Regions from separate parts of the Pseudomonas sp. DY-1 genome, predicted to be linked through region 2. Evidence: predicted binding sites of a transcription regulator. Region 2 holds the regulator's gene; the other holds the start of a gene.
The links. The regulator sigma-54, encoded in region 2, starts transcription at its own class of promoters, with help from an activator protein. The targets are predictions, from matches to a motif close to ANTGGCATNNANNTTGCTNT.
Positions count from the first base shown of each region.

Region 1: the regulator sigma-54 is predicted to act here: its motif matches at 6,096-6,115, upstream of D6Z43_RS27655 (CmpA/NrtA family ABC transporter substrate-binding protein).

Region 1 covers NZ_CP032616.1:5,871,839-5,882,510, forward strand. Annotated here, with positions in the region: gene D6Z43_RS27630 (alginate export family protein) at 1-284, opposite strand, end outside; gene D6Z43_RS27635 (ABC transporter ATP-binding protein) at 632-1,423, opposite strand; gene ntrB (nitrate ABC transporter permease) at 1,503-2,360, opposite strand; gene D6Z43_RS27645 (CmpA/NrtA family ABC transporter substrate-binding protein) at 2,375-3,658, opposite strand; gene D6Z43_RS27650 (ANTAR domain-containing response regulator) at 4,160-4,738, opposite strand; gene D6Z43_RS27655 (CmpA/NrtA family ABC transporter substrate-binding protein) at 4,759-5,973, opposite strand; gene D6Z43_RS27660 (hypothetical protein) at 6,567-7,319, shown strand; gene D6Z43_RS27665 (hypothetical protein) at 7,474-8,661, opposite strand; gene D6Z43_RS27670 (hypothetical protein) at 8,670-9,848, opposite strand; gene D6Z43_RS27675 (helix-turn-helix transcriptional regulator) at 9,988-10,263, opposite strand; gene D6Z43_RS27680 (DNA-binding protein) at 10,391-10,606, shown strand; gene D6Z43_RS27685 (hypothetical protein) at 10,603-10,672, shown strand, end outside.
Region 2 covers NZ_CP032616.1:3,106,996-3,117,667, forward strand. Annotated here, with positions in the region: gene murA (UDP-N-acetylglucosamine 1-carboxyvinyltransferase) at 42-1,307, opposite strand; gene D6Z43_RS14650 (BolA family protein) at 1,328-1,567, opposite strand; gene D6Z43_RS14655 (lipid asymmetry maintenance protein MlaB) at 1,677-1,985, opposite strand; gene D6Z43_RS14660 (phospholipid-binding protein MlaC) at 1,982-2,626, opposite strand; gene mlaD (outer membrane lipid asymmetry maintenance protein MlaD) at 2,638-3,105, opposite strand; gene mlaE (lipid asymmetry maintenance ABC transporter permease subunit MlaE) at 3,105-3,902, opposite strand; gene D6Z43_RS14675 (ABC transporter ATP-binding protein) at 3,902-4,711, opposite strand; gene D6Z43_RS14680 (KpsF/GutQ family sugar-phosphate isomerase) at 4,934-5,914, shown strand; gene D6Z43_RS14685 (HAD family hydrolase) at 5,914-6,438, shown strand; gene lptC (LPS export ABC transporter periplasmic protein LptC) at 6,447-7,016, shown strand; gene lptA (lipopolysaccharide transport periplasmic protein LptA) at 7,003-7,539, shown strand; gene lptB (LPS export ABC transporter ATP-binding protein) at 7,539-8,264, shown strand; gene D6Z43_RS14705 (RNA polymerase factor sigma-54) at 8,413-9,909, shown strand; gene hpf (ribosome hibernation-promoting factor, HPF/YfiA family) at 9,994-10,302, shown strand; gene ptsN (PTS IIA-like nitrogen regulatory protein PtsN) at 10,319-10,672, shown strand, end outside.

The sequences.
Region 1 (10,672 bases), 2.8 Mb from region 2:
CGGGTGCTGTTGTAGGCGGCATCGCCGAGGCGGCTGACGTTGTCCACTTCCACCAGGCCCGAGAGGCCGTACCACTTGCCGGTCTGGAAGCCGACGCGGGTGCGCAGGGTCTGGGCATTGGCGTCGCGCAGGTTGTTGTTCTGGTCAACGTTCTCAAAGCGGTAGCGGGCATCGAGGATGGCTTTGCCCCCAGTGAACAGGTTGCTAACGTCCTCTGCGGCCAGGGCGGCGTGACTGGTGCCGGCAACGGCCAGCGACAGCAGAGCGGGATTCAGCATGTGCATAGCGGTTTTCCTAGGTCTGAAAAGCGCAAAAAAAAACGTCACGGTGTCCGCGCTCCTGATGGAGAGGGGATTCCGCGACGTCGTTGTCGGTTGAGTGGCAGACACGCCGTTGTGCTGACCGGGGAAGGTCTTAGCAGGCACTGTGCCAGTTTGTTCAATTACTTGATTTGCCTGAAGTTTGTTTGGCGCCAAGAACATTTGGCGATTACGTCATGCACATGCGCGGGCAAGGTTGCATTGGTGGGGTGCGAAGCCGGGGACGGGGGCCCCTGCATGGGGCATGCGGGCAAGTCAAAACGCGAAAGCCCGGCACGTGGCCGGGCTTTCGCGAAGGGCAGGGCGGATACCTAAGCAGCAGGGCGCTGCTGGCGTTGGTAGAGGAACTCAAGCACCGCGGTGCGGTACTCGTGGTAGTGGGCATCGTTGGCCAGCGCCAGGCGATTGCGCGGGCGCGCCAGATCGACCCGGACGATATCGCCGACGGTGGCCGCCGGGCCATTGGTCATCATCACGATTCGGTCGGAGAGCAGCACGGCCTCGTCCACGTCATGGGTGACCATCACAACGGTACTGTGGGTCTCGCCGACGATGCGCAGCAACTCGTCCTGCAGGTGCGCACGGGTGAGGGCGTCCAGGGCGCCGAAGGGCTCGTCCATCAGCAGCACCTTGGGTTCCATCGCCAGCGCGCGGGCGATGCCTACGCGCTGTTTCATGCCACCGGAGATTTCACTGGGGTGCTTGTGCGCCGCGTGATCCAGGCCAACCATCTGCAATGCGGCGGCGGTGCGCTCCTTGAGGCGGGCCTTGCTTTCGCGGGCGCCGAAGACCCGCTCCACAGCCAGGTAGACGTTGCCGAAGCAGGTCATCCAGGGCAGCAGGCTGTGGTTCTGGAACACCACAGCACGCTCCGGGCCAGGGCCGTCGATTTCCCGGCCATTGCAAATCAGCCCGCCTTCGCTGGCGTCCAGCAGGCCGGCGATCAGGTTGAGCACGGTGGACTTGCCGCAGCCGGAGTGGCCGATCAGCGAAACGAACTCGCCACGGGCGATGCAGAGGTTGACGTTGCTGAGGGCCTGGAAGCGCCCCTTGCGTGTATCGAAGTGTTTGCTGACACCGGTCAGCTCGACGAACTTGTCCATCAGGGTTCTCCTGCTCTTGGTAGGAGCGAGCTTGCTCGCGAATGCGGTTCGCGAGCAGAGCTCGCTCCTACAGAAATGGTCAGTTGTTGTAGTCGAAGCGCTTGGCCAGCCACAGCAGGCTCTGTTCCAGGGCCAGGCCCACCAGGCCGACGATGATGATGGCGATGAGGATGTGCTCGACGTTGAGGTTGTTCCATTCGTCCCACACCCAGAAGCCCAGGCCGGTGCCGCCGGTGAGCATTTCCGCCGCCACGATCACCAGCCAGGCGACACCGATGGCCAGGCGGATGCCAGTCATCAGGTGAGGCAACACGGCGGGGAACAGGATGCGGGTGAGTACCTTGAACTCGGAGAGCTTCAGAACCCGCGCCACGTTGAGGTAGTCCTGCGGCACGCTGGCCACCCCGGCGGCGGTGTTGAGGATGATCGGCCAGATCGAACTGATGAAGATCACCCAGATCGACGCGGGGCCAGCGGCCTCGAACACCAGCAGGCCGATGGGCAGCCAGGCCAGCGGCGACACCGGGCGCAGCAGGCTGATGATGGGGGACAGCATTCCGGCCAGGAAGGTGAAGCGGCCGATGGCGAAACCCAGGGGAATACCTACCAGCGCCGCCATGCCGAAGCCCAGGCCGACCCGGCCCAGCGAGTGCAGGATGTTCCAGCCGATGCCCATGTCGTTGGGACCGTTGTCGTAGAAGGGATCGGCAAAGAGTTCCAGCGCCGAATGCCAGGTCGACAGTGGCCCCGGCAACCCTTCGCTGCGTGTCGCCACCAGGGCCCAGAGGCCGATGAACAGCAGCAGGCCGAGCAGTGGTGGGACCAGTGCCCGTGCCAGGTTGTTGAAGAACTCCACGGCTGGCTTGGCCAGTCGTGGAGCGGAGCTGGGTGCGGCCTTGGCCGGCAGAGGCAGCGGCGGAGTTACCGGAGCGTTCATCGTTACCTCCCGGGTCAGGCTTTGATGGCAAAGGACTGGGCGTAGGCGGCAGGGTTCGAGCCGTCCCACAGCTTGCCGTCAATCAGGGTGCTGCCGCGCATCTGGCTGGCCGGAACCGGCAGGCCGAGGGCGCTGGCCGCTTCACTGAACAGCTTGGTCTGGTTGACCTGGGCGGCGACGGCTGCGTAGTCCGGGTCCTGCTTGATCAGGCCCCAGCGCTTGAACTGGGTCATGAACCACATGCCGTCGGAGAGCCAAGGGAAGTTCACGTTGCAGTCCTTGCAGAAGGCCATGGCGTGCTTGTCATCCCATTTGTTGCCCAGGCCGTCCTCGTAGTGCCCGAGGAAGCGCTGCTCGATGACGTCCACCGGGGCGTTCACGTAGGCCTTGCCGGCAATGAGTTTGGCGGTGGCCTTCTTGTTCTCGTCGCTGGCCTCGATGAAGCGGCTGGCGTCGAGCAGGGCCATCACCAGTGCCCGTGCGGTGTTGGGGTTCTGCTCGACGAAATCGCGCGAGCAGCCCAGCACCTTCTCCGGATGGTCCGCCCAGATCTGCTGGGTGGTGGTGGCAGTGAAACCGATCTTGTCGAAGATCGCCCGCGCGCCCCAGGGCTCGCCGACGCAGAAGCCGTCCATGTTGCCGACGCGCATGTTGGCGACCATCTGCGGCGGCGGCACGGTGATGGTCTTCACATCGGTCAGCGGGTTGATGCCATGGCTGGCCAGCCAGTAGTAGAGCCACATGGCATGGGTGCCGGTGGGGAAGGTCTGGGCGAAGGTCAGTGGGTTGCCGCCCTTCTTGATATGCGCGGCGAGTTGTTCACCGTTGGTCACGCCAGCTTCTTTCAATTGGCGGGAGAGGGTGATGGCCTGGCCGTTCTGGTTCAGTCCCATGAGCACCGCCATGTTCTTCTGCGGACCGGCAACGCCGAGCTGGGAGCTGTACATCATGCCGTAGAGCACGTGGGAGGCATCGAGTTCGCCGGTGTTCAGCTTGTCGCGCACGCCAGCCCAGGAAGCTTCCTTGCTGGGTGTGATGGACAGGCCGTACTTGGCGGCGAAGCCCTGGGTGGCGGCCACGACCACCGAGGCGCAGTCGGTGAGGGGAATGAAGCCGACCTTCAGGGCGGTCTTTTCCGGTGCATCCGAGCCGGCGGCCCAGGCCGCGCTGCGCAGGAAACCGGGGGCGGAGAGGCCGAGGGCGGTCACGCCACCGACCGTGCCGGCAATGGCGATCGATTGCTTGAGGAAGTTGCGACGACTGTTGTTCACCGGGTCTTTGGAATCACGTTCGCTCATGGTGCTGTCCTGAATGGAGGGCAAAACAAAAACGGCGCACGCCAGAGCTCCCGAGAAGGAAAGGAGCTCTGACGGACGCCGTTGTCCGTGATCCGCGGCCCACCGCCGTTGGCGCGCTACGCAAGATTCTGCAGGTGAGACTGCAAACGCCTTGCCAGCTTGCCCAGCAGCCCGAAGCCATGACTTCGGCAGGCTGCTTTAGGTCGTTATTGTCTTTTAAATCAGCAGCTTGACTCTTTGGGTAAAAGTGCGGACAGGCTGGCGGCACTGAGCCATGTTCGTGCGGTGCAGAGGTGGCCTGAACGGTTTTGGTTCACTTGGAGTAGGAGTGCGGCGAGGGGCGGATGCCAGGAACGTAGTCCTGTGTCTGGGGCAACGACGGACCGCACCACAGTGCGCCTGCGTACGGTGTGTGGCTTGAGGTTGTCGCGGGTGTTTGCCCTGTCCATGTGGAGCGATGAGTTTGCACCCACATGGACTTGGCCGATTTCTACTCGCTGTTCAGACGCCGAGCATCTCGTGCGTGGCGATGATCTGTTCGGCCACCTGGATCAATCGTTGTTGACGCCCCATGGCCTGGCGACGCATCAAGGTGTAGGCGGCATCCTCGTCACAGCTTTTCATCTTCATCAGTAGGCCCTTGGCCAACTCGATGCGTTTGCGTTCGGCCAATTGGGTATCCCGCACCAGCAACTGGGTACGCAGGGCCTGGTCAGCCTCGAAGCGCGCCATGGCCACGTCCAGGATCGGCCGCAGGCGTTCGGCGTGAATGCCCTCGATCACGTAGGCGCTGACACCGGCCCGAATCGCCTGGCGCATCAGCTCGGGATCGTGGTCGTCGGTGAACATGACGATCGGGTGAGGCCGGTCGCGGCTGACCATCACTACCTGTTCCATCATGTCGCGACCCGCGGATTCGGTGTCTATCAGCACGACATCGGGGCGCGCGGCTTCGATCCGCTCAGGCAGGTTGATACTCAGGCCGGTTTCGTCCATGACCTCGAAACCGGCCTCCACCAGGGCATTGCGCAGACGGCCGACTTTCTTCGGGGTGTCATCAATCAGGAGAATGCGGAGCATGCTGTGATCAACTCCAGGCGTCAGAGGGAAGCAGCCGCAATGGCGGAGCTGCGGGCATGGATGGCGAAGCTGCGGGCGTAGCCGGCCGGATCGGTGCCGTCCCAGACATGGCCGTCGAACAGCCTGGAGCTGCGCATGGGGTGCTCGGGGACCACGATGCCCAGTGCTTCGGCCGCTTCGCGGTAGAGCGCAAGCTGGTGGACTCGACGGGCCACGCCGATGTAATCCGGGTCTTCCCTGAGCAGCCCCCAGCGACGGAACTGGGTCATGAACCACATGCCATCGGACAGCCAGGGCATGGTCGCCTCTCCGTCGGCAAAGAAGCGCAACGGGTGATCATCGCGCCAGGCGTAGCCGAGGCCGTCCTCGTAGAAACCGAGAAAACGCGGCTCAATGGCTGAGAGTGGTGCATCGAGGTATTCGCCGCCGCTGATCAGTTGGGCGGTGCTGCGCTTGTTGTCGTCGCTGGCGTCGATGAAGCGGCTAGCCTCGAGCACCGCCATGGTCAGGGCGCGGGCGGTGTTGGGGTACTGCTCCACGAAGGCGCGAGTGCAGGCGAGCACCTTTTCCGGGTGGTCTGGCCAGATCATCTGACTGGTCGCCAGGGTGAAGCCTTGTTTCTCATCCACGGCGAGCGCGCCCCAGGGGCCGCCGGCACAAAAACCGTCGATGTGTCCTGTCTTGAGATGCTGGACCATCTGCGCAGGTGGCAGCACCACCGTGTTCACGTCTTCCAGCGGGTGGATACCCTGGGCCGCCAGCCAGTAGTGAAGCCACATGGCATGGGTGCCGGTGGGAAAAGTCTGGGCGAAGGTCAGCTTCGCACCGTGCTGGCGCACCCGGGCGGCCAGGGCGTCGGCACGGGTCACGCCTGCCTGACGCAGCGGTTCGGAGAGATTGATCGCCTGGCCGTTCTGGCAAAGTCCCATGAGGATCGCCATTTCGGTCGGGGCGCTGCCCAGTCCCAGGTGGGTGCCGTAGACCTGTCCATAGAGCGAATGCGCGGCGTCCAGTTCGCCGCTCAATAGTCTGTCGCGCAGGCCGGCCCAGGAGGTCTGCCGCTTCAGTTCCAGGGTCAGTCCATAGGGTTGGGCGAACCCCTGGGTAGCCGCGACTATCAGCGAGGCGGAGTCGGAAAGGGCCATGAAGCCCAGGTTCACAGTGCGCTTTTCCGGGGCATCGCTGCCCGCGACCCAGGCGAGATTGTCGTTACGGGTGCAACTCTTGTCGGTCATGTTGTTTGTCCCACCGCTGAACGAAAAAGGCGCCGCCCCAGTCACCATGGGATTGGTGACCGGGAGCGACGCCATCGTCTATGAACTGTCTCCGCCGTTGGAGGACGTTCGGAGTGCTGGTGTCAGCAAGTGATGTGCCATCGTTCAGCAAGGAAACTGAACGGAGGGCAGGGAAGGCCGGGAATATGGCGCATGAAGTAGTACTGGAAGCCAACGCCAGAGGCGAGGACGAGATGGAGAATGAGTTGCGTAGGTTTAGACATGGGTAAGTCCTCAGAAATGGAATTTCTTGGACTGACAGCTACCCATTAACCTCAATGCCGTCGCGGAAGGCCCGTACTAGAGCGGTTCCGTGAGGAGTATGGAGCGGGCGAAGGGAATCGAACCCGTTTCAGGTGGGTCGCAGTAGGTTGCAAAGTGGTGCAAAGCCCTGATCACTCGGCCTGCCAAGGCTTTGTCTCGTTGCTATGTGTCGCTGTGTATTCGACACATTTTCGACACCTCGCGGGTTTCGTTACATCCGCCGCGCCGCAGGGTTTCCTTTCCGGTAGGATCGTTGCAATAGCTCAATGTGGGACAGAGGAGGTCTGTAAATGAGCGCAGAAGTTATCGCGGCGATTATCGGGTTTTGTGGGGTTGCTTTTGCCGCCTTTCTAAGTTCTGTTGGATACCTTCTTAAGGCGCGAGTTGAGCTAAAGCGAAGTGCTCGTCTTGTTCTTTATTATCTTATGGAGATCAGATACACCATAAATACTACGCTCATTGATCCCAATAGTTTTTATGAAGGGTTCATGAGGGAGGTAAATAAAGTGTTTGAGGCGAGAGGTATTCCAGTAGCCGATCCTGTTATTGCTGAGTTGGTTGAAGCGGCGGTCTATGCTCATCTGTCAAATATGGTGGGGTCCATACGAATGGAGATTGATGAGGGGCTTTTGGTTGGCTATGAGGAGTCCCTGAAACTATTGGCGTGTGAAAAACCTGTTCTGGCCTATCAGCTAAGGGGCAAGGAGAGAATCCAAGAGGCTGCTTCTCACACAATTCAATATACGGAAAAGTTAGAGAAAGAAATCATTCCTGATATCTCCACTGGGAAAGTTCAGGATTTTCTCCTATCGTTCTCGCGTAGTAAGAAAGGTGAGTCTCTGAATGAGGTTGCCGATATGCTGGATGGAGACATCCTCATGCTCGCCAAGAACTGTGGGTTCCTTGAATATATAAAGTGCAAAAGAGCCTTAAAAAAGACCTCAAGGCTCCATGAGAACTTCGATTTTTCCGGTATAGACGAGTTTCTTGACACGATGATGGACTCACTCAAAGTCTTCGCCCAAGCCCAAGAAATTAAGTAGCAGTAGAAGAACTCTCTCGTCCTGGCTAGTGTTCATGGCGCCAATCAACGGAATGTTGAATAAATTAGTGATTGGCGCAGTGCTCAATTCTTTTGAATTTAAATTGGGGGGTAAATCTATTTCGCTCCCTGTTTTCGAGGATCTGGTTCAGCCATTAAATAATAGGAGCTGGAGCTGGAGCTGGAGCTGGAGCTGGAGCTGGAGCTGGAGCTGGAGCTGGAGCTGGAGCTGGAGCTGGCTTCCTTTTTTTGAACTTGAACAAGAGTTCTGGAAGAAATTCAATCGTAGATGAATTGATTTTTGAGAGGGTCTGTTCTTGCGTTGGTGGTAGATTTCTAAATTGATGAAAAATGAAATTTCTAACTGGGTAGAAGAATTCCTCGAAATTTACTCCGGTCTTCTTTGCAACTCCGCCCAGGAATGAGTCACATTGAGTTTTGAGGTCTGCTAGTGAGCCAGCACAGTTGGCATATTCATTGATGAGCAGCTTTATCCTCTCCTTTTCAGAGCTGAGTACTTGAAGCTCTCGCAGTATGTCCTTCGTCGCTGAGGGGTCAGCTTTCGAAGCGAACAGATTATCTATCACTGCTTCTTGTTCATGCTTCAGGATGTTTTCTAGTAATAACTCAAAGACCTGATAGACATAGAAGAAGCAAAATGCAGGATTGTTTTCGTATGGAAAGAGATTGCCCATGATGGATGAAATTACGTGGCTGTTTTCAACTTCTTCAGATATGTAGTGTAATTTTAGTTTGTCGCCATCTGGCAGATTTGCATGAAAGTGCGAGAGGTCAGGGTTTTTGATTGTGAGTGGACTAAAGCCGTATTTCATAAGGGATGGTATTGCTCGGCTAATATCAAATCCTTCTCCATTCAGGGTCTCCTTGCTAATAACGAGGATTACAGTGTCTGGATGAAAGAATTTTGAGAGTCGTATGTTTTCATCTCCGCTGATGTCTGGTCTTTCAGTGTATATGTCGTCAAACGAGGAGTTGATGATCAGTTCGATTGCTTTGTATGCGTAACGCAAGAAGTGAGGGCTGCTGGCGTAACTATGAAGCGAAGACTCTAGCGCATTTATCGGGATGCACCAGCCAATTCGAGGCTCGTCCGATTCTTTTTTGAGGTGCGTGATAAATATGTCATTTTCCTTGACTCCTTTTCGGAGGAGGAAATGCACCTCAAATTCCTTATCCTTAAAATCGTCAATTAGTGTCAATGGCGTAAAGATCTGGAAGCTAAGTTCGTGGTCCTCTTCGAAGGATACAGTGTGGTGTCCTTCCGAATATCCTGAGTAAACGAGCTTTACGCTTTTTCCATGATGCACACACTCAAAAGCCATAGTGCACCTTACATGTTTTGGGCTTGATACTTCCTAAGAGCAGTCTTGGAAGCTTTGGTAAGGTCTCTGTAGCTTTCTGAGTCTTTGTTGAATAGGTCTCTGAAGAAGAATGTGAAGTAAGTTCTTTGGGCGTTGCCAATTTTACTGGCATTGTTTTTTAGCCAGTCCAAAGAGTTGTTGGTTTCTTCTAGAAATTCCTCTGGATCGTCAATGGTGAGGGTGTTTATTATCTCTATAATTTCATCTACGCTATTTACAGATTGGAAGTCAATTAGCTTTCCAATTGCGGCGCCTAGTCCAGACATGGCCTGCGGCTTTTTAAAGATCTGAACAGGTTTTTTTGCAAAGGGAGAATTATTTTTTTCCAAGTAATCTTCAGAAAGTTCGCAGTCTCCGCAGATTTCTTCTAGTTTCGTGACAAGGTGATGCAGTGTCTCCAGGTACTTTTCAAAAAGCTCTGTACCTTGGTTCTCTTTCGAGAGTTTTTCAAGGCTGTTAATGTTTTCCAGTATGTCCGCCTTTTCTATTGGAAGTTCATCTCTGTCCAGGTAGGCGTTAAACCCTTCTACTACGTCCTTAAAGTTGTACTGGTTGATTCTGGATGCGACCTTGTTGTCGTTCTCTCGGAGTAATTCAACGCCATCTATTCCTGTCTCGATATAGTCAAGGTAAAGAATTTCAATCTGCTGGCGCAAAGACATTGGAGTCTGTCCGGTATTAAGCGTCAGCATTCGATAGAGAATCCCAAGGCGATTCAGGCCAACATATAGCTCCACCCGTATTTTGGATCGACGAACGCTTTCTAGAGTATCAATGTCATTCTTTTCGGTTAGTTCGGTGAGAAGGTCGAGAATTGTATAGGTTCGCTGTAGTCCATCTAGAATCACAAGGTTTGAAGCGTTTTGCATAACCTCGTCGAGGAATCTGCCTTCGTCGTCTGGAATGCTCTCGTCATAATCTTTTATGGTGGTGGTTAGTGCTAATACCACCGGTGGAATAACGCACTGTCTCATCAGGTCGTGCTTAAGGAGTGAGTATACAGTTTTAGATGAGCGTACTCTTTTTCTCTGGAATACGTTGTTTTCCAAGACTCCTTTTATTATCCCAACATACTCCCCAATCTCCATTTCTATAAGGGTATTGGTAGCATTGATTCTTAAGTCTCTAAGATGAGATGCGACTTTCATGGCGTTCCCTGTTAATTTTAAAAATTAGCCTTGGTTATTTAAGGGCATATGTTCGTGAGTGTGCACAAATTTCAATTATTTCATCCTTGTTCGCGTCTTGCTTGGGCATACCATCGCCTAGTCACTTCTTTAGTAATTGCTATCCCGCGCTTTGATTTGGCAAGTTTGAATGCGCTGCATCGTAATCAGGACTGGTTTGGCCCATTTCTGGAGCAACTTCACCAGTCAGCATCCACCACCTGTATTGAGGGAACACTTTGGCGATAGCCAGAATCTCCTCTTCTTTGATCTCCCTCTTGCGGGCAGGGTTCTTCAGATTGTTCCAGGTATAGCGGCTGATTCCCGTCCGCTCTTCAAGCTCCGGTAGGCGGATGCCGGAGCTTTTCAAAATTTCTATAACGCGAGCCTTTATCATAACGAAATGATCTATATGTTATCTATCCAAAATGGATTTGTTTCTGTATTATTCGTTTCAGGTTGATCCATATTGGATCAATTAAAGGCGAATCGCTTGCATTGCAACGAATAGTGACGGAACAACCATGGAACTGGAAGAGCTTGACCCGCGCGCGCTGATCGGCCCGCAACAGGACGTTGAAACCATCGAGAGCTGGGCCGAACGCAACGGCGTCGCATACGGCGTTGTCCGGGCCTGGGCCATGAAGGGTGTGCTGCCCACCGTGAAGCTGGGCAAGCGCCGCATGGTCAACAGCGCCATGCTCCGCACCTGGCTCCTGGAGCAGGAGTGGACGGCATGAATGCTCACCTCACCGCCTGCCTGCGTTCGCTTCTGCTCTCCATCCGCTACTCCGAGCCAAGCGCCT
Region 2 (10,672 bases):
CATCACGGACCGGCCCTTTCAGGGCCGGCCCGCATTTCGACCTAACCCGGCACGCGGCGAATCTTGGCGCCGAGCAACTGCAGTTTTTCTTCGATGCACTCGTAACCACGGTCGATGTGGTAGATGCGGTCGATCAGGGTATCGCCCTCTGCCACCAGACCGGCAATCACCAGGCTGGCGGAAGCGCGCAGGTCGGTCGCCATGACCGGTGCGCCCTTGAGCTTCGGCACGCCGGTAACGATGGCGGTGTTGCCTTCCACCAGGATCTGAGCGCCCATGCGATTCATTTCGTAGACGTGCATGAAGCGGTTTTCGAATACGGTCTCGATCACCGCACCGGTGCCTTCGGCCACGGCGTTCATGGAGATGAACTGGGCCTGCATGTCGGTGGGGAACGCCGGGTACGGCGCAGTGCGCACGTTGACCGCTTTCGGGCGATTGCCCTTCATGTCCAGCTCGATCCAGTTGTTGCCGGTGTTGATGTGTGCACCGGCCTCTTCCAGCTTCTGGAGCACGGCTTCGAGGATGGTCGGATCAGTGTCCTTGAGCTTGACGCGGCCACCAGTGGCGGCAGCTGCCACCAGGTAGGTACCCGTTTCGATACGGTCGGGCATCACGTTGTAGCGCGCACCGCCAAGGCGTTTCACGCCGTCGATGGTGATGGTGTCGGTACCCGCACCCTGGATCTGCGCGCCCATGGCGATCAGGCAGTTGGCCAGGTCAACCACTTCCGGCTCGCGGGCAGCGTTCTGCAGAACGGTACGGCCGTTGGCCAGCGCTGCAGCCATCATGATGTTCTCGGTACCGGTCACACTGACCGTATCGAAGAAGAAGTTGGCGCCACGCAGGCCGCCGGCCGGAGCCTTGGCCTTGATGTAACCACCCTCGACGTCGATCTTCGCGCCCATGGCCTCGAGGCCGCGGATGTGAAGGTCAACCGGACGCGAACCAATGGCACAGCCACCGGGAAGCGCTACTTCGGCTTCACCAAAGCGAGCCACCATCGGACCAAGCACCAGGATGGAAGCGCGCATGGTCTTGACCAGCTCGTAGGGCGCGACCAGGGTCTTGATACTGCTGGCGTCGACTTCAACGGCCAGCTTCTCGTCGATCACTGGCTGCACGCCCATGCGACCGAAAAGTTCGATCATGGTGGTGATGTCGTGCAGGTGCGGAAGGTTAGCTACGGTGACTGGGGTATCAGCCAGCAAGGTAGCGGCCAGGATCGGCAACGCAGAGTTCTTGGCGCCGGAAATGCGGATCTCGCCATCGAGGCGTTGACCGCCGGTAATAATCAGTTTGTCCATTGCTCTCTCGAAAGCTGGGCTCAGGAACGCTCGGCCCAATCGGCCTGGCTGAAGAATTTCATGGTGACAGCGTGGATGCTGCCATCAGCGATCCAGGCGTTCAGGTGGGCGTATACCTGTTGCTGACGCTTCACCGGGCTCAGGCCGGCCAGCTCGTCGCTGATCAGGTTCAACTGGAAGTTGCAGCCTTCCCCTTCAACTTCCACCTGGGTACCTGGCAGTTTCGCCTCCAGGAGGCTTTTCACTTCTACGGCCTGCATGCTCAACCTCAATCGGCGCCCAACGCGCGCGGGTCGGCCATGATACAAAAAAGCCCTCTGCCTGCGAACCCCGCGCGCGCGGGGCCAGACGGAGGGCGGTTTGATCGAATCAAGCCTCCAGCGGCAGCAGCTCGGTCAATCCGGAGACGTCGGCAATCTGCCGCATGTCTTCTGGCACTCCACGTACCGTTAACGACTTACCGGAAGCGCTGGAATCGCGCATGAAAGCCAGCAGCAGCGCGAGGCCGACACTGCTGGTCTTCTCTACCGCGGAGCAGTCCAGCAGCACGGAGGCGGTGCTGCTCGTCTGGATCAGCCGCCTCCCGTCTTCGCGCAGTTGCGGTCCGGTGCTGTAATCGAGCACGCCAACCAGGCGCAACTCGCCCGGAGCGGCCTGTTCGATACGGGCCTCGCTCATTGACCGCCCGCCTGCTTGGCTTCTTCAGACTGTTTGGCCTTGGCAACCACTTCGGCCCAACCATTGATGGTCTTGTCGAGGTCGTTACCATTGCGCTGCATGGTGTCGGCGAACTGGTCGCGGAACAGCTTGCCGATGTTGATGCCGTTGATGATCACGTTGCGCAGCATCCACTGCCCATTGACGTTCACCATGGTGTAGGAAACCGGGTAGACGGTGCCTTTGCTGTCTTTGACCTCCATGCCGACGCTGGTGCGCTCAGGATCTTCCTGCTTGGCCGGCAGTACACGAATTTCCTGGTTGTCGTACTCCAGCAGGGCATTGCCGTAGAACTGGATCAGGCTGCGTTTGAAATTATCCTGGAAGCGCGTCATCTGCTCAGGAGTAGCCTTACGCGAGTACTTCACGGTCATGATGCTGCGGGAGATGCCATCGGCATCCACCACTGGACCAAGAATGCCGTTCAGGGCCTCGTAGAACGCGTTCGGGTCGCTGCGATATTGCTCTTTATTGGCCCTCAGGTCGGCCAGCAGCTGGTCGGTGGTTTGCTGCACCACATCGCGCGCGCTCGGCGCAGCGGTGGCCAGCAGAGGCAGGGCCGCCAGCAGGACCAGCAGGCCGTTACGCAGGGCATTGATCATGTTTCGCATCCTCATTTGCTCTCTTTGTTGACCGAGTTCAGCAGGAACTTGCCGATCAGGTCTTCCAACACCAGGGCCGACTGGGTGTCACGGATGGTTCCGCCATCCTTGAGCAGTTCCTCGTCGCCGCCGACGCTGATGCCAATGTACTTTTCACCCAGCAGGCCGGCCGTGAGGATGGACGCGGTGGAGTCCGCAGGCAGGTTGTCCACACGCTTTTCGACTTCCATCGTGACGCGGCCGGTGTAGCTGTCGCGATCCAGATCGATCGCTGTAACCTTGCCGATGGTGACACCGGCCATGGTTACCTTTGCTCTGACAGTCAAACCGGCAATATTGTCGAAATGCGCGTAAAGCTTATAGGTGTCATCGCTGACGCCGTAGGACAGGCCGCTGACCCGTAAAGCCAGCAGCAGCAAGGCCAACAGACCGGCCAGGAGGAACAGGCCGACACCAATCTCCAAGGTGCGGATTTGCATCAGAAATCTCCAAACATCAAGGCGGTCAGGATGAAGTCCAGCCCCAGCACGGCGAGCGAGGCATAGACCACGGTTTTAGTCGTAGCGCGGCTGATCCCTTCCGAGGTCGGCTCGCAGTCATACCCTTGGAACACGGCGATCCAGGTCACCACGAAGGCGAATACGACGCTCTTGATCACGCCGTTCAGCACATCCTCGGTGAATTGCACACTGTTCTGCATATTGGCCCAGAAAGAGCCCTCATAGACGCCCAGCCAGTCCACGGCCACCATGGCGCCACCCCAGATGCCCACGACGCTGAAAATCATCGCCAGCAGCGGCATCGAGATAAAGCCGGCCCAGAGCCGGGGGGCGATGATGTACTTGAGCGGGTCGACGCCGATCATTTCCAGGCTTGAGAGCTGCTCGGTGGATTTCATGTTGCCGATCTCGGCGGTCAGCGCGGAGCCAGCCCGACCAGCGAAAAGCAGGCCGGTCACTACTGGACCAAGCTCACGCAGCAGCGTCAGCGCCACCATCTGGCCGACTGCCTGCTCTGAACCGTAGTCGACCAGGATGTTGTATCCCTGCAGGGCCAACACCATGCCGATGAAAACGCCGGAAACGACGATGATCGCCAGCGACATCACGCCGACGGCATAGAGCTGCTTGACCAGCAACTGAAAGCCATTGCCAACGCCAGTGCGGCCGAACAGGGCATGCAACAGGAACAGTGTGGAGCGCCCAAGCGCTTCCAGCACGTCCAGACCAGAACGCCCGAGCAGGCGAACGCGCTCGAGCAAGGACTTCTTGCGCATCAGCGCCCCCCCAGCAAGTCTTTGCGGTAATCAGGTGCCGGGAAATGGAAGGGCACCGGTCCATCCGGAATGCCTTTCATGAACTGGCGGATACGCGGGTTATCGGAATTCATCAGCTCGTCCGGAGTTCCCTGCCCCAGCACCTGCGCATCACCCACCACATAGATGTAGTCAGCAATGCTGGCGGTTTCCGCCAGATCGTGGGAAACCACGATGCTGGTGATACCGAGTGCATCGTTAAGCAGGCGAATCAAGCGCACCAGAACCCCCATGGCAATGGGGTCCTGACCGACGAACGGTTCGTCATACATCAGGATCTGAGGATCGAGCGCAATTGCGCGCGCCAGCGCCACGCGCCGCTTCATGCCGCCAGACAACTCGTCCGGCATCAGTTCGATGGCGCCACGCAGGCCAACTGCCTGAAGTTTCAGCAAGACAATGTCACGAATCATTTCCTCAGGCAGCTTGGTGTGCACCCGCAAAGGAAACGCGACGTTCTCGAAGACATCCAGATCGGTGAACAACGCACCGCTCTGGAACAGCACGCCAAACTGCTTGCGCATGTCGAACAGGTCGGCGCGGGAGAGCTTGGGCAGATTCTGACCGTTGACCCAGACTTCGCCACTCGCGGGCTTGAGCTGGGCAGCAATCAGGCGCAGTAGCGTGGTCTTGCCGCAGCCGGAAGGCCCCATGATGCCGGTAACCTTGCCGCGCGGGATACGAATATCGACGTCTTGGAAAATGCTGCGCGCGCCACGATTGAAGGTAACCCCCTTCAACTCGACGGCGTAGGTGTTTTCGGCACTCATCTAGACTCCTTGCGATACAGCCTCCCTGGAAGACGACGCGCCCCAACGCAAGGACACTCCGCTCAGAACGGGCCGAACAGGGCGCGAACTATATCACCGCGGCCTTGCGCCTCCCAAGGCCACGCTAGCGTCTGTTCAGCTTTGCGACAGCTTCGACGCCATTGACGCGTGAGCTAAATCACCTTTATCGCTATAATCGGCGCCTTTTCCCCCGGCCACTGCATGCCCATGAGCCAATCCAGCGATCTCATCAAGTCCGCACAACGCACTATCCAGCTCGAACGCGAGGCGATCGACGCCCTTATGCCACGCATCGACGCAGATTTCGTTCGCGCCTGCGAACTCATCCTGGATTGCAAGGGACGCGTAGTGGTGGTGGGTATGGGCAAGTCCGGACATGTCGGGAACAAGATTGCTGCCACCCTGGCCAGCACCGGCACCCCATCCTTCTTTGTTCACCCGGCCGAGGCCAGCCATGGCGACATGGGCATGATCACCCGTGAAGACGTGGTCCTGGCGCTCTCCAATTCCGGCTCGACTGCCGAAATCGTCACGCTGCTGCCGCTGATCAAGCGCCTGGGAATCACCCTGATCAGCCTCACTGGCAATCCGGACTCGCCCCTGGCCAAAGCCGCAGCTGCGAATCTGGATGCTCGAGTAGGCCAGGAAGCCTGCCCACTAAACCTGGCTCCCACATCGTCCACCACTGCGGCGCTGGTCCTGGGTGACGCTCTGGCCATCGCCCTGTTGGAAGCTCGTGGTTTCACCGCCGAAGACTTCGCCTTCTCTCATCCGGGCGGCGCGCTTGGCCGTCGCCTCCTGCTCAAGGTGGAGAACATCATGCACAGCGGCGAAAGCCTGCCCAGCGTCGCCCGCGGTACGCCGCTGCGCGAAGCCCTGCTGGAAATGACACGCAAGGGCCTGGGCATGACCGCGGTGGTGGAAAGTGACGGCCACCTCGCCGGCATATTCACCGACGGCGACCTGCGCCGCACTTTGGACAAAGGTGTCGATGTGCGCCAGGCCAGCATCGACGACGTCATGACGGTGCACGGCAAGACCGTACGCCCCGACATGCTTGCAGCTGAAGCGCTGAAGATCATGGACGACCACAAGATCAACGTGCTGGTTGTGGTCGATGAAGACGACCGCCCCATCGGCGCCCTGCATATCCATGACATGACCCGCGCCGGAGTGATCTGATGAGCAATGAACTCCTCACTCGTGCCAAGGCCGTTCGCCTGGCCGTGTTCGACGTGGACGGCGTGCTGACCGACGGCCGCCTCTACTTCCTACCCGGCGGCGGAGAATTCAAGACCTTCAACACCCTCGACGGCCAAGGCATCAAGATGCTGATGAATGCTGGCGTGCGCACTGCCATCATCAGCGGCCGCCAGTCGGAGGTTGTCGAGCGTCGCGCACAGAACCTCGGCATACAGCATCTGTTCCAGGGGCGCGAAGACAAACTGGCTGTCCTCGACGGCCTGCTCGCGGAACTGGGGTTGAATTATGATCAGGTCGCCTACCTCGGTGACGACCTTCCCGACCTACCGGTGATTCGCCGTGTCGGCCTGGGCATGGCCGTGGCCAACGCCGATGCTTTCGTCCGCCAGCATGCCCATGGCATCACCCAGGCACGTGGCGGCGAAGGCGCAGCCCGTGAGTTCTGCGAACTCATACTGCGCGCCCAGGGCAGCCTGGAAGCGGCGCAAGCTGCTTATCTCTGAGGTTTTTCATGCCAAAGAACATCCGCCTTGCGCTGATCCTGACCCCGATCGCGGCGCTACTCATCGCTCTGGGGTACTGGAATATCCGTCCCGAAAGCTTCATGGACCGGACAGCAGCCACAGGCAACGACAACGCCATCGATTTCTACGTGGAAAATGGCAAGAGCACCCAGTTCCAGGAAGATGGCAAGCTCCACTACGAAATGACCGCGACCCACCTCGAACATATAAAGGCCACTGATGTCACACTGCTGACCAATCCGGACCTGCTCCTGCATCGCGGCACCGCATACCCCTGGCACGTACAAAGCGAGCGAGGCGAAGTCGGCCCTGAAGGCAAGCAGGTCGAACTGATCGACAAGGTCCGGGTGGCGCGCACCGACGGCAAGGGGCGCCCGACCATCCTGACCACTAGCCGCCTGACCGTGTTCCCTGACGAGGAATATGCGCAGACCCAGCAAGCCGTTAGAATCGACGCGGCCAATGGGGTGACCACGGCACAAGGAATGAAAGCGTACTTGAATGACAGCAGGATGATCCTGCAGTCCAACGTAAGAGGCCAGCATGAGGTTCGTTAAAACCCTCCCCCTGTTGCTCAGCCTGGGTACCGCACTCGGAAGTGCTGCCGCCTGGGCCCTGCCCACGGACCGCGATCAACCGATTCGCGTCCAGGCCGACAGCGCCGAGCTCGATGACAAGCAGGGCGTCGCGGTCTACCGCGGCAACGTCGTGATCACCCAGGGAACCCTGAAGATCACCGGCGATACCGTCACCATTACCCAGGACGCGAATGGCGATGTCGAGGTCTTCACCTCGGTCGGCAAGCCCGCTTACTACGAACAGAAGCCTGCGGTGGACAAGGAAATAGTCAAGGCCTATGGCCTGACCATCCAGTACTTCGCGGCCAACGAGCGCATCATTCTGCTCGACCAGGCCAAGGTGGTTCAGGAAGGCAACACCTTCGAAGGCGAGAAGATCGTCTATGACACCCAGCGCCAGATCGTCAACGCAGGCCGCGCTACCGGCAATAACGTGACCACTCCGCGTCCGCGAATCGACATGGTCATCCAGCCGAAGAAGAAAGAGCAGAAAGCACAGTAATGGCGACTCTCAAAGCCCAGCATCTGGCCAAGAGCTACAAGAGCCGCCAGGTGGTCCGCGATGTCAGCCTGTCGATCGACAGCGGACAAATCGTTGGCCTTCTCGGCCCCAACGGTGCCGGCAAGACCACCTGCTTCTACATGATTGTCGGCTTGGTTCAGGCCGACCAGGGCCGCGTCCTGATCGACCAGCAGGACGTCACCCATCAGCCCATGCATGGCCGCGCCCGTGCGGGCATCGGCTACCTGCCGCAGGAAGCCTCGATCTTCCGCAAGCTCAGCGTGGCGGACAACATCATGGCGATCCTCGAGACCCGCAAGGACCTCGACCGCGCCACGCGCCGCAAGGAGCTGGAAAGCCTGCTGCAGGAGTTCCACATCAGCCACATTCGCGACAGTCTCGGCATGAGCCTGTCAGGCGGTGAGCGCCGTCGGGTGGAAATCGCCCGGGCGCTGGCTACCTCCCCGAAATTCATCCTGCTGGACGAACCGTTCGCCGGCGTGGACCCGATTTCCGTGGGCGATATCAAGCAGATAATCCATCATCTCAAGGCCAAGGGAATCGGTGTGCTCATCACCGACCACAACGTCCGTGAAACGCTGGACATCTGCGAGACCGCCTACATTGTCAGTGACGGACAACTGATTGCCGAGGGTAGTGCGGAAGCCATCCTGGCCAACCAGCTGGTGAAGGAAGTCTATCTGGGCCACGAGTTCCGCCTGTAGCCTCCCGCGACATCTCCTACAAGATGGGTTGCGCGAGCTAGGAAAATCCTTCAAGGTCAGGCATATAATTTGCTTCCTGGTGGCGCTTCGGCGCCCTGTTGTGGATGGCGCGTGAGCGCCGGCGAATCAAGGTGCTAAGCCCTCTGCCATGAAACCATCGCTAGTCCTTAAGATGGGCCAGCAGCTGACGATGACCCCTCAGCTGCAACAGGCCATCCGCCTACTCCAACTCTCCACCCTGGACCTCCAGCAGGAGATCCAGGAAGCACTGGAGTCCAATCCCATGCTTGAGCGGCAGGAGGATGGCGACGATTTCGACACCTCCGACCCGATGGCCGAAGGCGACCAACTGCCTAACACGAGTAGCCAGGAAGCCAGCTTCCAGGAGTCCAGCGTCGAAACCAATGCCGAAGCCATGGAAGATGGCGAATGGCACGAACGCATTCCCAGCGAACTCCCTGTCGATACGGCCTGGGAAGATGTCTACCAGACCAGCGCCAGCAGCCTGCCGAGCAACGATGACGACGAGTGGGATTTCACCTCGCGCACCTCGGTCGGTGAAAGCCTGCAGAGCCACCTGCTCTGGCAGCTGAACCTGGCCCCCATGTCAGACACCGACCGCCTGATTGGTGTCACCCTCATCGACTGCATCAATAACGACGGTTACCTCGAAGAGACGCTGGCAGAGATAGTCGAGGCCTTCGACCCCGAGCTCGGTATCGAGCTGGACGAAGTCGAAGTCGTCCTTCATCGCATCCAACAGTTCGAGCCCGCAGGCATCGGTGCCCGCGACCTGCGCGAATGCCTGATCCTGCAACTTCGCCAGCTGCCTCCGGGCACCCCGTGGCTGACCGAGGCCCAACGTCTGGCTGGTGACTTCCTAGACCTGCTCGGCAGCCGTGACTACAGCCAGTTGATGCGGCGCATGAAGGTCAAGGAAGACGAACTGCGCCAGATCATCGAACTGATTCAGGCCCTGAATCCACGTCCCGGCTCGCAGATCGAAGCCAGCGAACCCGAGTACGTCGTACCCGACGTGATCGTCCGCAAGCACAACGAACGCTGGCTGGTTGAGCTAAACCAGGAAGCCGTACCGCGCCTGCGGGTCAATCCGCACTACGCGGGTTTCGTTCGTCGCGCCGATTCCAGCGCCGACAACACCTTCATGCGCAATCAGCTTCAGGAGGCTCGCTGGTTCATCAAGAGCCTGCAGAGCCGAAACGAGACTCTGATGAAGGTCGCCACCCAGATCGTCGAGCACCAGCGCGGCTTCCTGGAGTATGGCGAAGAGGCGATGAAACCCCTGGTCCTGCATGACATCGCCGAAGCCGTAGGTATGCACGAGTCCACAATCTCGCGCGTGACTACCCAGAAATACATGCACACTCCCCGCGGAATCTACGAGCTGAAGTACTTTTTCTCCAGCCACGTAAGCACCTCGGAAGGCGGTGAATGTTCGTCTACCGCGATCCGCGCAATCATCAAGAAACTGGTCGCAGCGGAAAATCCGAAAAAGCCGTTGAGCGACAGCAAGATCGCTGGTTTACTGGAGGCACAGGGCATTCAAGTGGCCCGTCGCACAGTAGCCAAGTATCGCGAATCCCTTGGGATAGCGCCTTCCAGCGAGCGGAAGCGACTGATGTGACGCGGAAATTGACCCACGCCAAAGTGTTCCGGTGGCAGGCCCGTTAGCCTGTCTCTTATACACGGGCAATAAGGAGAAAGCGGTATGCAAGTCAACATCAGTGGACATCAACTGGATGTGACCGACGCCCTGCGCGATTATGTCGGCGAGAAACTTGGCCGGCTCGAGCGCCACTTCGACAAGATCACCAATGTGCAAGTCATCATGGAGGTCGAGAAACTGAAACAAAAGATCGAAGCCACCTTGCACATCGCCGGCGGGGAGGTCGTGGCCAATGCGGAACATGAAGACATGTACGCCGCCATCGATCTGCTCACCGACAAACTTGACCGCCAACTGATCAAACACAAGGAAAAGCAGTTGAATCGCCAGCAGGGCGCTACGGCCCGCTGACACTCTTCCCCCTCTTATGATTCGACTCGAGCAAATCCTGACCCCCGGCCGTTCCCTGGTGAACGTGCCGGGCGGCAGCAAAAAGCGTGTACTGGAACAGATTGCCAAGCTGGTTTCCCGTGACCTCCCCGACCTCGATAACCAGGATATTTTCGAAAGCCTGGTAGCCCGGGAGAAGCTCGGTTCCACCGGTTTCGGCAACGGCATCGCCATTCCCCACTGTCGCCTCATCGGCTGCATCGCGCCCATAAGCGCCGTGCTGCGCCTTGACGCGCCAGTTGATTTCGACGCCATCGACGGTGCTCCGGTTGACCTGCTGTTTGTCCTGCTGGTCCCGGAAGCTGCCACCGATGAGCACCTTGAATTGCTC